2 regions of the Paenibacillus sp. FSL H3-0286 genome follow, and region 2 is predicted to be linked to the other one. Evidence: a T-box and tRNA genes for the amino acid it is inferred to sense, from the RefSeq annotation. Region 2 holds a T-box; the other holds one or more tRNA genes.
The links. The T-box of region 2 lies ahead of metG (methionine--tRNA ligase). A T-box ahead of a tRNA ligase gene usually reads a tRNA of that ligase, here a tRNA-Met.
Positions count from the first base shown of each region.

Region 1: it has a tRNA-Met gene. The T-box ahead of metG (methionine--tRNA ligase) is inferred to sense a tRNA for this amino acid. The anticodon was not compared.

Region 1 covers NZ_CP150285.1:5,384,359-5,391,769, reverse strand. Annotated here, with positions in the region: gene carB (carbamoyl-phosphate synthase large subunit) at 1-126, shown strand, start outside; gene pyrF (orotidine-5'-phosphate decarboxylase) at 238-984, shown strand; gene pyrE (orotate phosphoribosyltransferase) at 981-1,619, shown strand; gene MHB37_RS24190 (ABC transporter substrate-binding protein) at 3,274-4,761, shown strand; gene MHB37_RS24185 (hypothetical protein) at 4,874-5,038, shown strand; tRNA gene MHB37_RS24180 (tRNA-Met) at 5,121-5,197, shown strand; tRNA gene MHB37_RS24175 (tRNA-Ile) at 5,242-5,315, shown strand; gene MHB37_RS24170 (sialidase family protein) at 5,755-6,972, opposite strand; gene MHB37_RS24165 (hypothetical protein) at 7,006-7,371, opposite strand.
Region 2 covers NZ_CP150285.1:4,278,377-4,285,787, forward strand. Annotated here, with positions in the region: gene MHB37_RS19180 (ABC transporter ATP-binding protein) at 1-1,631, opposite strand, end outside; gene MHB37_RS19185 (LysR family transcriptional regulator) at 1,782-2,651, shown strand; gene metG (methionine--tRNA ligase) at 2,661-4,307, opposite strand; T-box leader at 4,352-4,613, opposite strand; gene MHB37_RS19195 (DUF4362 domain-containing protein) at 4,739-5,203, shown strand; gene htpG (molecular chaperone HtpG) at 5,264-7,144, opposite strand.

The DNA of each region.
Region 1 (7,411 bases), 1.1 Mb from region 2:
GAAGCGGTTGAGAATGGCGTCGTATGTATGACATCACTCGATACAGTAACGGCACTGCTCAGAATGCTGCAGACGATCAACTTCTCGTCACAGTCCATGCCTGCTTTTGTCGGTCAATTAAACTAATCTCATAAAGATGTATAGGGCGGTTTGCGTTTACGCAGACCGTTCCGCTATGCCTAGGGGCTAATAAATGAAGAGTGTGGATTTAAGTCTGCACTGGATGGGAGAACGGTTATGGGACAGGGAGATGCAAAGTGGAATGAAATGGCGAATCGCTTGATGATCGCCTTAGATTACCCTGATGTTGCAGGGGCAAGAACCTTGATTGACAAGCTGGAAGGGATTCCTTGTTATATGAAAGTGGGAATGCAGCTTTTTTATGCAGCCGGACCGGAATTCATTAATGAACTGAAATCTCGGGGGTATTCTGTATTTGCAGATGTCAAAATGCATGATATTCCTAACACGGTAAAAGGCGGGGCAGAAAGCCTTACGAACCTCGGTGTGGATATGTTTAACGTACATGCCGCAGGAGGCTCAGCGATGATGGCTGCAGCCCGGGAAGGCGCTGCTTCAGTAGTTAATGCGAATGCTGCGCTTAAAATGCCTTTGATTATTGCAGTTACACAGCTGACCAGCACGAGCCAAGAAGTGATGAATAACGAAATTGGAATCGCAGGAGACGTAGCAGATACTGTAGTCAGATACGCTAAGCTGGCAGCCGCTGCAGGTCTGGATGGAGTGGTGGCTTCACCGCAAGAGTCTTCAGCGATCGCAGAGGCTTGTGGGCCCGCATTTTGTACAGTTACACCTGGTATCCGGCCAGCAGGTGCATCCCTAGGTGACCAGTCCCGGGTGATGACGCCGGGCAAAGCGATTCAGCAAGGCAGCCACTTTCTGGTGGTGGGCCGTCCTGTTACAACTGCGGCTGATCCACGTCAAGCAGCACTAAATATTATTGAGGAGATGACCCTAGCATGAGTACATTAAATAGAAGTGAACAAGTAGCAAGTTATCTGCTTACGATAGGAGCAGTGGCACTGCGTCCGCAGGAGCCTTTTACCTGGACCTCTGGTATTAAATCCCCGATCTATTGCGATAACCGTCTGACTATGGCTTACCCAGAGGTACGTAACTATATTGCTGATGCCTTCGCTGAGCTTATTAAAAGCCAGTATCCAGACGCAGAGGTGATCGCAGGTACAGCAACCGCAGGCATTCCTCACGCAGCTTGGGTAGCTGATAAACTTAATCTGCCAATGGCTTATATCCGCGATAAAGCTAAAGGTCACGGCAAGCAGAACCAGATCGAAGGACTGATTAAGCCGGTGCAAAAGGTAGTCGTTATCGAAGACCTGATCTCCACTGGCGGAAGCTCCATCAAAGCAGCTCAAGCTGTGCAAGAAGCAGGCGCAGAAGCGTTGGCTGTATTGGCAATCTTCAGCTACGAGCTGGACCGTGCGGTGGATGCTTTTGCCGCAGCTGAAATGCCATTACAAAGCTTATCCAACTACAGCACATTGATTGATGTGGCTCTTACACAAGGCAAGATCGCAGCTACAGATGTGGAACTGCTGAAATCTTGGAGAAAAGATCCTTCCGCATTTGGCGTTTAAACTAAATATCTGATTATAGTTTGGACGGGCCTCTCACTTTTTGGTGGGAGGCTTTTCTTTTTAACTACATTGAGTGTAATAAAAAGGAAAGCGTAAAGCGCACTCAGCTGTGTAGTTGCATGAAGTATGCTGCTATTTATTGCAAAAAGATGCAATGATCCAGCCGCGGCAGGTGTAAACTCTGGCATTCGGGATTCTGAAACTCTGCTGTTATGCGCTAACGCCCTATGCTCTGGCTCTGAACACTCTGATACTCTGCTGCTCTGCGCTAACGCTCTGCGCTCTGAACGCTCTGACACTCTGCTGCTATGCTGCTATGTGCTGTCGCTCTCCGCTCTGACACTCTGCTACTCTGCTGCTATGTGCTGTCGCTCTCCGCTCTGACACTCTGCTACTCTGCTGCTATGTGCTGTCGCTCTCCGCTCTGACACTCTGCTACTCTGCTGCTATGTGCTGTCGCTCTCCGCTCTGACACTCTGCTACTCTGCTGCTATGTGCTGTCGCTCTCCGCTCTGACACTCTGCTACTCTGCTGCTATGTGCTGTCGCTCTCCGCTCTGACACTCTGCTACTCTGCTGCTATGTGCTGTCGCTCTCCGCTCTGACACTCTGCTACTCTGCTGCTATGCGTTATCGCTCTCCGCTCTGAACGCTCTGACACTCTGGAATACTATACTCTGCCCCGGTGATTCCATCGCGCTGTCGTCTCAAACACCGAATAGTTGCAGTTTTTGCACTTAAACTAACCTTCCTTAAAGGATCTGGCGATATAGTTGCACTTTGTGCAATTACATCCACCAGATAATCGCCGAAAGCACCTAATAACGTTTTTTAACTGCACATAGTGCAATTAAAAGGAGAAGCACAACACACTCAGCTGTAATAGTTGCACAAAGTGCAATTATCCTGTCGCAGAAGGGGCAATTTGTGCCGGTCACATGAAATGTAGCAGGTTAGTCAGTAGGTTAGTTAGTATGGAAGGAAAATGCTGTATTGGTAAAAGGAAAAGTAGAGTGGAGAGTAGGGTTTTGGTGTTTGCATTCACATTTCACATCTACATTTACATTTATATTCACGTTCTGACACTTGGCTGACCTGTGCTCTGTCGCTCTGGTATATTGCGATCTGAAACTCGGGATTCTGAAACTCTGCTGCTATGCGCTGTCGCTCTATGCTCTGGCACTCTGCTACTCTGCTGTTATGCGCTGTCGCTCTACGCTCTGAACGCTCTGACACCCGGTGATTCCATTGCGCTGTCGTCTCAAACGCCGAATAGTTGCAGTTTGTGCACTTAAACTAACCTTCCTTAGAGGATCTGGCGATATAGTTGCACTTTGTGCAATTACATCCACCAGAGATCCGCCGAAAGCACCTAATAACGTTTTTTAACTGCACATAGTGCAATTAAAAGGAGAAGCACAACACACTCAGATGTAATAGTTGCACAAAGTGCAATTATCCTGTCGCAGAAGGGCATTTCTGTCTCCTCAGGAAACTCGCGGAACATTTTTTATAGAAATAATATGAAGAAATCGTAGCATAACTTTAAACAGCCTGTAACTTCCCCTCCTGAATAAAGCTATATACTGTTACTAGAATTATGGGTAATTATTCATAAGGTGGATGGATTGAGTATTTTATGGGAGGGTTCAAGAATGAATCATATAAATAATAATAGAAGGCTATGGCGGCGCTGGTTAAGCTTTGGAATATGTGCAGCACTCCTATTGCCTTTAATTTCTGAAAGCAGGCATACAGCTTGGGCGGAGGCTTCTAAGCCATCTGCAGAACAGCGCGTGTTACGTATTGGCAGCCTCTGGTCTGGAGAGGACGATTCTTCTTTTCGTCAGCAGTTTACAGATATGTATGAATTGCAGCATCCTGAAATCAAACTTGAGATTATTCCAGCCATTAATATGAATGAGCTTCGTTTTGACAGCACGTATCCAGAGGTTAACCCAGATAATCTGGAGAATATCCGAGCAATTATGGGCGGTGCACAGCCGGTTGATGTAATCGTCGGTGATAGTACATTGGTTAAGAGTTTGGTGGAACATAATCTGGTGCAATCGCTGGAGCCGCTTATCGTACGAGATCAATATGATTTAAGCAATATGGCGCCTACGATGCTAAGTGGAGTTCGTGAGCTGGGTGGAGGAAGTCTTTACGCGTTAGCGCCGACCTTTATGTCGAGTGCGTTATATTTTAACAAAGGTATTTTTGATGCTGCTGGTGTAGGTTATCCGACAGATGGAATGACTTGGGATGAAGTGTTCGCGCTGGCCGAAAAGGTGACCAAGAAATCGACAAATAAAGATAAGCGTATATATGGCTTTTCGATGAACCGTTATATGAGCGATCCTTTTTGGGATATGCAGACCTATGTCTCACCGCTGGAGCTTGCTATGTATGACAACAAGGGACATAAGATGGAGGTAAATCAAACACAGTGGAGTCAAGCTTGGACGACCTACAGCCAATTGGTGAAAAAGCAAATTACACCTGGGTTAAACGGTATGGATTTTATAGAAACAGAACGGAGCTCCTATAGTCCTGTCCAAGGGGATCTTTTCCTTACCGGAAAAGCTGCAATGGTAATTGGAGAATACGATTATCTTAATGAGCTTACAGGTGTGAGCCGCAATGCAGCAAAGATCAAAAATTATAATCCTGTCGATTGGGGTTTCGTTACCGTACCTACTTTTAAGGAGAAACCAGGAGTGGCTGTAGGTACTTGGGTAGGTAATATGATGGCTATCAACACTATGGCTGCTAATAAGGAAGATGCGTGGGATTTAATCAAGTTCGTCAACAGTAATGAAGTAGCCAAAATTAAAGCCCATACCCGCGGGGAACTAACTTCCCGTAAGGATTACATTACCACACAGGTACCTTCAGTAAATTTGGAGTCCTTCTATACGCTCAAACCATTACCAGCCAATGATCCTTTGATGAACGTCCTACAAACACAGAAGCCTGGAATTAGCCGTATTAACGATGTTGGGCGTCAACTGTTCACAGAAGTTTATCAGGGCAAGAGAACGGTCGAGAGTGCACTTAAAGCTTGGGAGAAGCAAGGGAATACGATGCTGGGTACGCTCGAAAAAGATCCCACATATTATTTTGACTCCATAGGGGATTGAGTTTTGGAATATGTAGCAGCCACCGGATTTCCGGTGGCTTATTTTGTGGAACTTGGGCATGATAAGTTCAGAGCAGCGTAAGATTAATTTGCGAAAAGGAGAAGAGGGCATCATGAATTGGATATACTTCGCGAAACTGTTCAGAACGAGATTTCAAGCAGGCTGTTTGGCAAAAAGACTGGAGCAAGATGGCTGGATTTATGGCTATCATGACCCAAGTTTTGTGGAGATTTATCGATCCCGCAAAGGAAGATATGGGGTTAGATTTTTGCCTTGAGAACTTTTACAAATTCATCCTTGACGTAGACCCAATTTGTACTGTATATTATTTAATGTCGCTGTTTGAATATTATTTCTGACGCGGGGTGGAGCAGCCCGGTAGCTCGTCGGGCTCATAACCCGAAGGTCGCAGGTTCAAATCCTGCCCCCGCAACCAATTTTATTACAACAGCAATTGTACATTCGGATATTTTTAGATCCGGGCCCTTAGCTCAGTTGGTTAGAGCGGTCGGCTCATAACCGATTGGTCGGGGGTTCGAGTCCCTCAGGGCCCACTTATCAAAAACCCTTACTTTGTAAGGGTTTTTTGCTGTCTGTAGGTTCCCTTGTAAGTAGAAGTGGAAGAGTTGGAAAAGCGACAAAATAGAAAATGATCACATTTTGGTCACGGCGTTATTAGATCCTCTGGTTTTATCACAGATCATCTGGAAAACGGTAAAAAGTATGTATTCTGTGGAATTGCCCTACTCTTGTAGAGGAAAGGGGACAGTCATGACATATAGACTATTAAGTAGCAAGCACCATACGCCGTAGATTTTGATTGAATTAAAAGCATGTCCAATACGCTGAAATTGATGATTTCTTTGAACAGGTTAATGCTGAATTTTGATAAGAAGCAATAGAGGATGCCGCATATTCGCTCGGCATCCTTTATTGAAGATGGAATACTAACTTAACAGCCTTTTAATTTATCATCAGAAGTTGATTAATAGCTTATTGATTATCCCCAAACCAGATGTTCTCAGTACCGGTCCGCGTGTCTGTCCATACGCTCACTAGACGGCCTGTTTGGGGGACGATGGCATTACCGATGTAGTCCCCAATTAGGGGGATGCCGGTGACGTCAAAGGAAGTTGTTGTTATCCGGGTGTTTGTATACGTCATACCGCCATCTCTAGAGGTTGCTAGATAAACATCAAGGTTGAGGGGGTTGACTCGATTAGTGTAATAGGTAACGAATATTGCACCATCCGCAGGGGATACGGTGATGGCTGGGAAAAAGTTTTGGGAGCCCACCGGACTACCTGTAATGGATATTGGTGCCCCCCAATCCACACCAAAATTGGTGGAAGTGGCAAGAAAAATATCGGAATAACCTTCTCGAAAATCTTGCCATACAGCATAGACATTCCCTCGCGTCGTCGGTGCATTAGAAATATCTGCTGCGAGGGAAGGGTATGTCAGACATCTAAATGTATATCCCGGCAATGGATCTGGTGGGACTACAACGCTGGCGACCATGGTTTCAGGAGTAAAAATGACCCCACCGTCTGAGGATGTGCGAATTTTAAGATCAGTATTACCGGGAGGCTGATTGATCCATCCCACGATAACAATCCCATTTAATGTAATTGCTATACCGGGGAATTCTTCGAATTCTTCGACCGAAGACAGCAGGGAGGGACTGGAATAGGTACTACCGTTATCTAGGGAACGATTGAAGAATATCGTATTTCCCGGTATGAATTGTGTGTTGTAATCATGCGTATAACCAGTATATACATTTCCAAAAAAGGGACTTGATCCAGCTTTGTCGGTGACAACGACCACCTGATCATCATTTACAAACTGCCCAAACCCTTGATTCACGATGACTGGAGGTCCGAATGAAGAGGCATTGTCGGCAGATGTATAGGAAACGATCGACCCGCTGAGACCGTCTGAATCGAAGGCGTGGGCTAATACTACGAAAGTGGTCGGGAAAATATAATCAATATGTGGTGCTTCGATGCCTGCAAATCCTGTCGGTAACGGCAATAACGTTGTTGTCCAAGTGGCACCTGCGTCAATAGATTTGTATAAACCTATATTAGGAGGGCCTAATCGAAGATCTACAGCTACGGCAACCATAACTGAAGGATTAAGCCAATTTACCGCGATGGTGGGCTCAAACTGAACGCTTGCGCTCGGCGAAATTTGAATATTAGCCATGCTAAGCTCCTTTCGTCAGAGAGTTTTCGGTACTTATGGGTTCAGCTGAGCTATGAAAGTAAGTTCGGATTGCAGCACTCTTTGATGGGGAATGACGTTTCCTGACGAATCCGTTCCGAATACCGTGATAATCGTGTCTGCCGGTGCGTTTCCAGTTACGAGAAATTGGACTTCATAAGCTGAATTGCCTGCGATATTAAAACCGAGAAACTGGCTGGTGTTAGCATTAACGTTTAATGAGTTGGAGTAGACTAAACCTTTACTAACCAAGGTATTCCATACGTAAACGTGATAGACTACGTTAGATGAAAAACTAAGGTTGTCATTATCGATATTAATGAGCACGTTGGATGCTGGGGTAGTCCCTGTGTTCGTAATGATGCCTGTTGTTGTTGCCATGAGCTTCACCTCTTTATTAGTTTGCTATATATATATGAAT
Region 2 (7,411 bases):
TCCTCAAATACCATTATTTTATCCGCTTGCCTTACAGTGCTTACCCTCTGCGAGACAAGGAGTACGGTCATTTCCTGGCTGCTCTCTTTGAGAGCCTTTCGAAGTGCCGCATCTGTGGAGAAATCCAGCGCACTGGAGGAGTCATCCAAAATAAGAATCGATGGCTTTCCTACTACTGCACGAGCTATGGTTAAGCGCTGCTTTTGTCCACCGGATAAATTTAATCCCCCACGAGATACTTGCGTATTCAACCCTTCGGGTAATTTACGTATAAACTCCTCCGCTTGAGCAATAGAGGCTGCCTGCATGATTTCTTCCTCAGTTGCATCTTCCTTGCCCCAACGTATATTCTCAGCGATCGTTCCTGTAAACAGCACAGCTTTCTGCGGTACAATCCCGATCTTCTCACGAAGCTGATGCAGCTTATAATCTCGGACATTCACACCATCCACTTTCACTTCACCTTGAACCGCATCATAAAAACGAGGGATCAAATTCACAAAAGTAGACTTACCTGAACCCGTACTGCCAATCAGGCCCACGGTCTCTCCGCGATTAATTACTAGAGATATATCCTCTAATGCCGATTCACCTGTCGTATTATACCCAAAGGATACGTGATCGAATTGTATAGCAGGGGCAGCAGGGGCAGGGGCAGCAATCACTGCATTTCCTTCCTCAGACACGGAGACCTTAACACCCAGCACTTCATTTACACGATTAGCTGAGGATGAGGCTTTTGTAAAAATAATAACCAAGTTGGAGACCACTATCAGCGCCAGCAAGATTTGAGTGATGTAATTGATGAAGGCAATGATCTCCCCTTGAGACAATCGGCCCCCATCGATATGAATTCCGCCTACCCACAAAATAGCAATGATCGCCGCATTTACTACAAGTGTAGTCATCGGCCCAAGCAAAGCAGAAATCCGCGAAACCCGGATCGCTGTAGTAGTCAAATCATCGGACGAAGCATCAAAACGTTCTTTTTCTGTACGTCTTTTGGCAAAAGCACGAATCACTCGAATCCCCGACAAATTCTCACTCAGTACGAGCGCAAGGGCATCCAGCTTCTGCTGGTATTTTCGGTACAAAGGAGCACTACGGGTGATAATAAAATATAAAATAATGCCAAAAACCGGTGTTGCCGCAATTAGAATCAGCGATAATCTAAAATCCAAAATCATGGACATTAGGATAGCCCCGATGCAGATAAACGGCGCACGAATAACTAGACGAATTAGCATAGCCACAGCAATTTGCAGCTGGTTTACGTCATTGGTAATCCGATTAATCAGTGTAGGTGTACCTAAGGTATCCAGCTCAGCATACGACAAAGATGTGATATGTCTAAACATCTTATTGCGTAGTGTCGTACCGAATCCCTGTGAAGCCCGGGCTGCATAGTATTGGCATACCATGGAGCAGCCGAAGCCAAGCAGTGACATCAGCACCATTAGGCCACCCATGCGGTAAACATAGGCGCTGTCATGATTGCCAACCCCGTTGTTGATGATCAATGCGACAATGGTAGGCAAAATCAGCTCCAGAATCGCTTCCATCAGTTTGAAGATCGGTCCAATGATCGCTTCTTTTTTGTACGGCTTTAAATATACTGCAATTTTGAACAAATTCATCCACACCCAACATAAGAAGTATTTAACCACTTGAAATATGTATAAGAACAGTTATGATTATGGCATATCTACTCACATATTAATAATATTGGATTCGTATCGTTCCCATACGATTAGCATATCTCAAGTTCGGAGGATTTTTATATGGATATTAGACAACTTAAATATTTTATGGCGATAGCTGAGGAAGGACAGATTACATCTGCAGCCAAAAAACTGCAAATGGCCCAGCCTCCGCTGAGCCAGCAGCTAAAGCTCCTAGAGGAAGAACTCGGTGTAAAGCTAGTGGAACGGGGTCCACGCAGCGTGCAGCTCACTGAAGCTGGAGCCATATTGCGGGACCGTGCCCAACAAATTCTGGAGCTGGCAGATTCCACTGCCCGTGAGCTCAATGATTTTGTCAAAGGTTTAAAAGGAACCCTAGCCATTGGTACAGTTTCCTCCTCTGGAGCTACGTTGCTTCAAGATCGGCTATGTGAGTTTCACAAAACGTATAAAGGTGTGAAGTTTGAGATTCATGAAGGAAATACCTTTAGAATCATTGACCTCTTGAATAAAGGTATTGTCGAAGTCGGGATTGTTAGGACACCCTTTAATGGTACAAATTTAGAATGTCTTTACACACAAGCTGAACCTATGATTGCCGTAATGACACCTGAGTATGACTGGAAAACGGATGAAAACTTTATTGAGATCGGTGAGTTAAAGGATAGGCCGCTTATTATCTACCGCCGTTTTGAGCAGCTTATCCGGGAAACATGTCTTGAGAACGGCTTTGATCCGCTGATTTTCTGTATGAATGATGATGCTAGAACAACACTGCTCTGGGCAAACGCTGGTCTTGGCATCGGAATCATCCCCAAATCCGCTTTCGAATTAACGAGTAACCGTAATTTGATCTATAAAGAAATCAGTAGTGAATCACTACGCACGCGGGTCGCCGCCGTCTGGATTAAGGATAAATACTTGTCATCATTGGCTTCCAAGTTTATTGAAAGCTTCAAGAATGGATAAATACCAGCTCTATTTATTCACTTGCTGCTGATCTAGCCTATCCTCTTCTTCTTTAATACGGCTAATATCAATTCGTTCAAACAATAATTGTAAATCAGTAACCTGTTGGTAAGGGGGCACCAAACAAGGCTGCCAATTCGGTAGTTCTAACGACAGGAACCCCCTGATCTTGTCACAAGAGAACGGCAGAAACGGATGCAACAAATTCGCTAAGTTCGCAATAATTTGCACACATGTGTATATTGCAGAATCACAAGAAACCTGATCCTCTTTTATCTGTATCCATGGTTTTTGCAGATCGAAATACTGGTTTGCCTTGCGCACATAAGAAAAAATAAACTCCAGCGCATCTTTTAGATTCCCAGCCTCAATAAGTCGTCCTGATTCCAGATACAAGAGGTCGATATTGTCTTTCCACCCCTTATCTAATTGCCCATTTGGCACTTTCCCTTCATAAAACTTTTCTACAAAAGCCAATGAACGGTTCACTAAGTTACCAAATGCTCCAAGCAGCTCTCCATTATGGCTATAAATAAACTCTCTCCAGGAAAAATCCGTGTCCCGCTTCTCAGGTCCATTGGCAATTAAGAAATAACGAATAGAATCTGGCTGATACCGCTCTAAAATATCAGGTACCCAGACCGCCCAATTTCGGCTAGTGGAGAATTTCTGCCCTTCAAGGGTTAAATATTCGCTAGATATAATCCTGTCCGGTAAATGCAGACCTCCTGCTCCTAATAACACAGCCGGCCATATTAAAGTGTGAAAAGGAATATTGTCTTTACCATGCACATAATAAGCGGTAATCGCCCCTTTTTCCTCTAACCAAAAATCCTCCCAGCTTCCTCCGGACTGTGCAGCCCACTGCTTACTGGCTGATAAATAACCACTTACCGCCTCAATCCAAACATAAATTTTTTTATCTTCAAATCCAGCCACAGGAACATCTACACCCCAAGACAAGTCTCTTGTTACCGCGCGGTCCTGCAGCTCTTCTTGTAAATAGCGTTTGGTCAGTTTTATAGCGTTTTCTCTCCAAAATTGTGCTTCCTCTACATATTCCGTTAATTCAGACTGAAAATTAGATAAGCTGAGATAATAATGTTCTGTCGGCCGTTCTGTTGGTGTATTCCCACATAATTTGCAGACTCTGTCTAACAAATCGGCAGGATCTAGAATCGTAGAACAATAATCACATTGATCCCCTCGCGCCCGCTCATCACATACCGGACAAGTCCCTTCCACATATCTGTCTGGCAAAAAGCGCTGATCCACCTCGCAGTAGCATTGAGCAATGGTTTTTTTATATAAATGACCATTCTCTAGCAGCTTTGTAAACAACGCTTGCACAACCTTATGATGCTGCTGTTGATCCGTTCGAGTATATAGATCATAACTAAATCCCAGCTGTTCAAAACACTTCAGAAACTCTTCATGATATCTGCTTGCAAAAGCTCCCGGCGTAATCCCTTCATTCGCAGCCTGAACTGCTACGGGTGTGCCATGGCAATCACTGCCTGATACATATAATACGTTATCCCCTTTGGAGCGAAAATATCGTGCCAGCACATCCCCAGGCAACACACTTGATAATCTCCCCAGATGTAAAGATCCATTCGCATACGGCCAAGCGCCACCTATAAACACATTACTCATTAACCTTCTCCTCCTTTTTTTAGACAACAAAAAAACTCCCATCCACAAAGGACGAGAGTTCTACTCACGTGTTACCACCTAATTTTATAAATGCCTCATGACATTTACCTCTTCAGGTACGACGTTAATTAACGTTTATACCCTAGCACTGTAACGGATGCAGGTTCCGGCGCAGCCTACAACCCATAAGGTTTCGATGCGCAGCTCTGAGACCATATTCCCAAGGGTTTTCTTTACTCCTTTTCAGCGACCGGAGCTCTCTGTTGAAAGAATTGCCGTGGTACTCTTTCTCTTCTTTGCTTTTACATATTCAAGTTAGAGAAAATAATACTCAATTTGTTGTTTATTGTCAATGTGAAACATCAAGCTCTCTGTAACTTTTCCAGTTAATCTCCGTCTTTTATATAAATACGTTACAAGGAGGTCCCTCAGTGAAAAAAGTAAATTTGCTTACACTCTCTGTTCTTTTACTAGCAGGAGTATGGGGTTGTTCCGATCATAAAGTTAATTCTGTTCCCAAAAGTGAACCCTATACTTCCAAAGAAGCCATCAGTAGAGGGGATATTGTTTCTTTTGAAAAAGTGTACAACCTCGATAAATTCGAGAAATTTATAACTAATCTCTCCAGCAAAAAAGCAGACAATATACGCGTTACAAGTTACACAGATGAAGGCGATCCCATATTTAAGGATTTGAAGTTTGACGGTAACGTGATTAATTATAGCTACGATACCTCTAATGATGCATTCGGTGGAAGCAACACAGGAATCAGAACCGATACCTGCTCCGAAGTCACAAGTAAAAAAAGCACACAAGATGAAATTATCTATTCGATCAGCGGTTGCACAAATAATGACTCTGGTATTGATTACTACCTTTTTCGCACAACAAAATGAAATGCTGAAATAAAAAGACCACCCAATCATAATACAATTGGATGGTCTCTGTACTTCATATTATTTCATGATTTTGCAAATATCATTGGTGAATTGAACAGGATCACTAACCTGTAGACCTTCGATCAACAGGGCTTGGTTGTACAGCAGGTTCGTATATAAACCGAGCTTTTCTTTGTCGTTCTCTGCTGCCGCCTTCAAGGACTGGAACACTTCGTGATGGATGTTGATTTCGAGTACCTTATCCGCTTGCACCTCTTGGCCATTCGGCATCGATTTCAGGATTTTCTCCATCTCGATTGTCAGTTCACCTTCGGCAGAGAGACATACCGGATGAGTCTTTAAACGTTTGGAAGCTTTAACATTTTTCACTTTGCCGGACAGGATGTCCTTCATCGCTTCAAAAAGCTCCTTGTTTTCGTTCTCTTCCGCTTCCGTTGGCTTGTCCGCTTCGTCGGCTTCGATCCCCAGATCTCCGCTGGATACGGATTTAAATTCTTTTTCCTTATAAGACTGAATCATCTTGATCGCAAATTCATCAATATCATCAGTGAAGTAGAGAATTTCATACCCTTTATCCGATACAAGCTCGGTTTGCGGGAGCTTCTCGATTCTGTCGATCGACTCTCCGGAAGCATAGTAGATATACTTCTGATCTTCTGGCATTCTTGAGACGTATTCGTCCAGCGTAACCAGCTTCTTCTCCTTAGAGGAATAGAACATCAACAAATCTTGAAGGGTGTCTTTGTGCATCCCATAATCGTTATAGACACCAAACTTAAGCTGTCTGCCAAAAGCATTATAGAACTGCTCATATTTCTCTCTTTCATCCTTCAGCAGGCTTTGCAGTTGGCTTTTCACCTTGTTCTTAATGTTCTTAGCGATCAGAGTCAGCTGACGGTCATGCTGGAGCATCTCTCTGGAAATGTTCAAGGACAGATCCTCTGAGTCCACCATACCTTTTACAAAGCTGAAGTAATCAGGCAGCAGATCCGCACATTTGTTCATGATCAGCACACCGTTGGAATAGAGCTCAAGACCTTTTTCATATTCCTTTGTGTAATAGTCAAACGGCGTATTTTCTGGGATGAACAGGATTGCATTGTACACTACAGCACCATCAGCACTGATATGAATATGTTTAAGCGGCTTATCGAAGCCGTAACGTTTCTCTGCATAGAAGTTATCATAATCTTCTGTAGTCAGCTCGCTTTTGTTCTTGCGCCAGATAGGCACCATGCTGTTTACGGTTTGTTCTTGAATAACTTCTTCGAACTCGTTCTCCGTGTCTTCTTTTGGCTTTTGCTCCTTCACGTCCATTTTAATTGGGAAACGGATGAAGTCGGAGTATTTTTTAATGATAGATTTCAGGCGGTATTCTTCCAAATATTCATCATATTGATCTTCTTCCGTATTCTCTTTAATCTTCAAAATCACATCAGTGCCGACAGAATCCTTCTCGACAGTCTCGATGGTATAGCCGTCAGCGCCCTTAGACTCCCATTTAAAGGCCTCGTCACTGCCTAATGCCTTACTGATCACTATAACGTCATCAGCCACCATAAACGCAGCGTAGAAGCCCACCCCGAACTGCCCGATGATGTTGTGGCCATCTTTAGCTTCGTTCTCTTTCTTAAAAGCAAGAGATCCACTCTTCGCGATTGTACCTAAGTTATTCTCCAGCTCCTCTTGTGTCATCCCGATACCTGTATCGGAAATCGTCAAGGTTCTGTTCGCCTTATCGGCGGTCACTTTAATATAATAATCCTCTTTATTGAAGACCAGGCCTTCATCAGCTAATGCTTTGTAATAGATCTTATCAATCGCATCACTTGCATTGGAAATCAGCTCACGCAGGAATATTTCCCGTTGTGTATAAATGGAGTTAATCATCATTTCCAGCAATCTTTTCGATTCGGCTTTAAACTCTTTTTTGGCCATGAATAAATAAATCTCCTTTCAAAATAACCTTCTTATCCAGCACATCGTGATTAGCACTCTTCTTAGATGAGTGCTAATTCTTCTTTTTATATAACATAAACTCATTTTCAATGTCAATATTTACAGCGACTTTCATTAAATAAAGCTGTATTTTGCATACAAATTTAGGATTTGATCGATAAATAACATTCAACTTGCACATAGGATGATTCTATGTTTTAAATAGATTAGATACATAAATTACAAATAAAGGTCTAGCATCTTCTC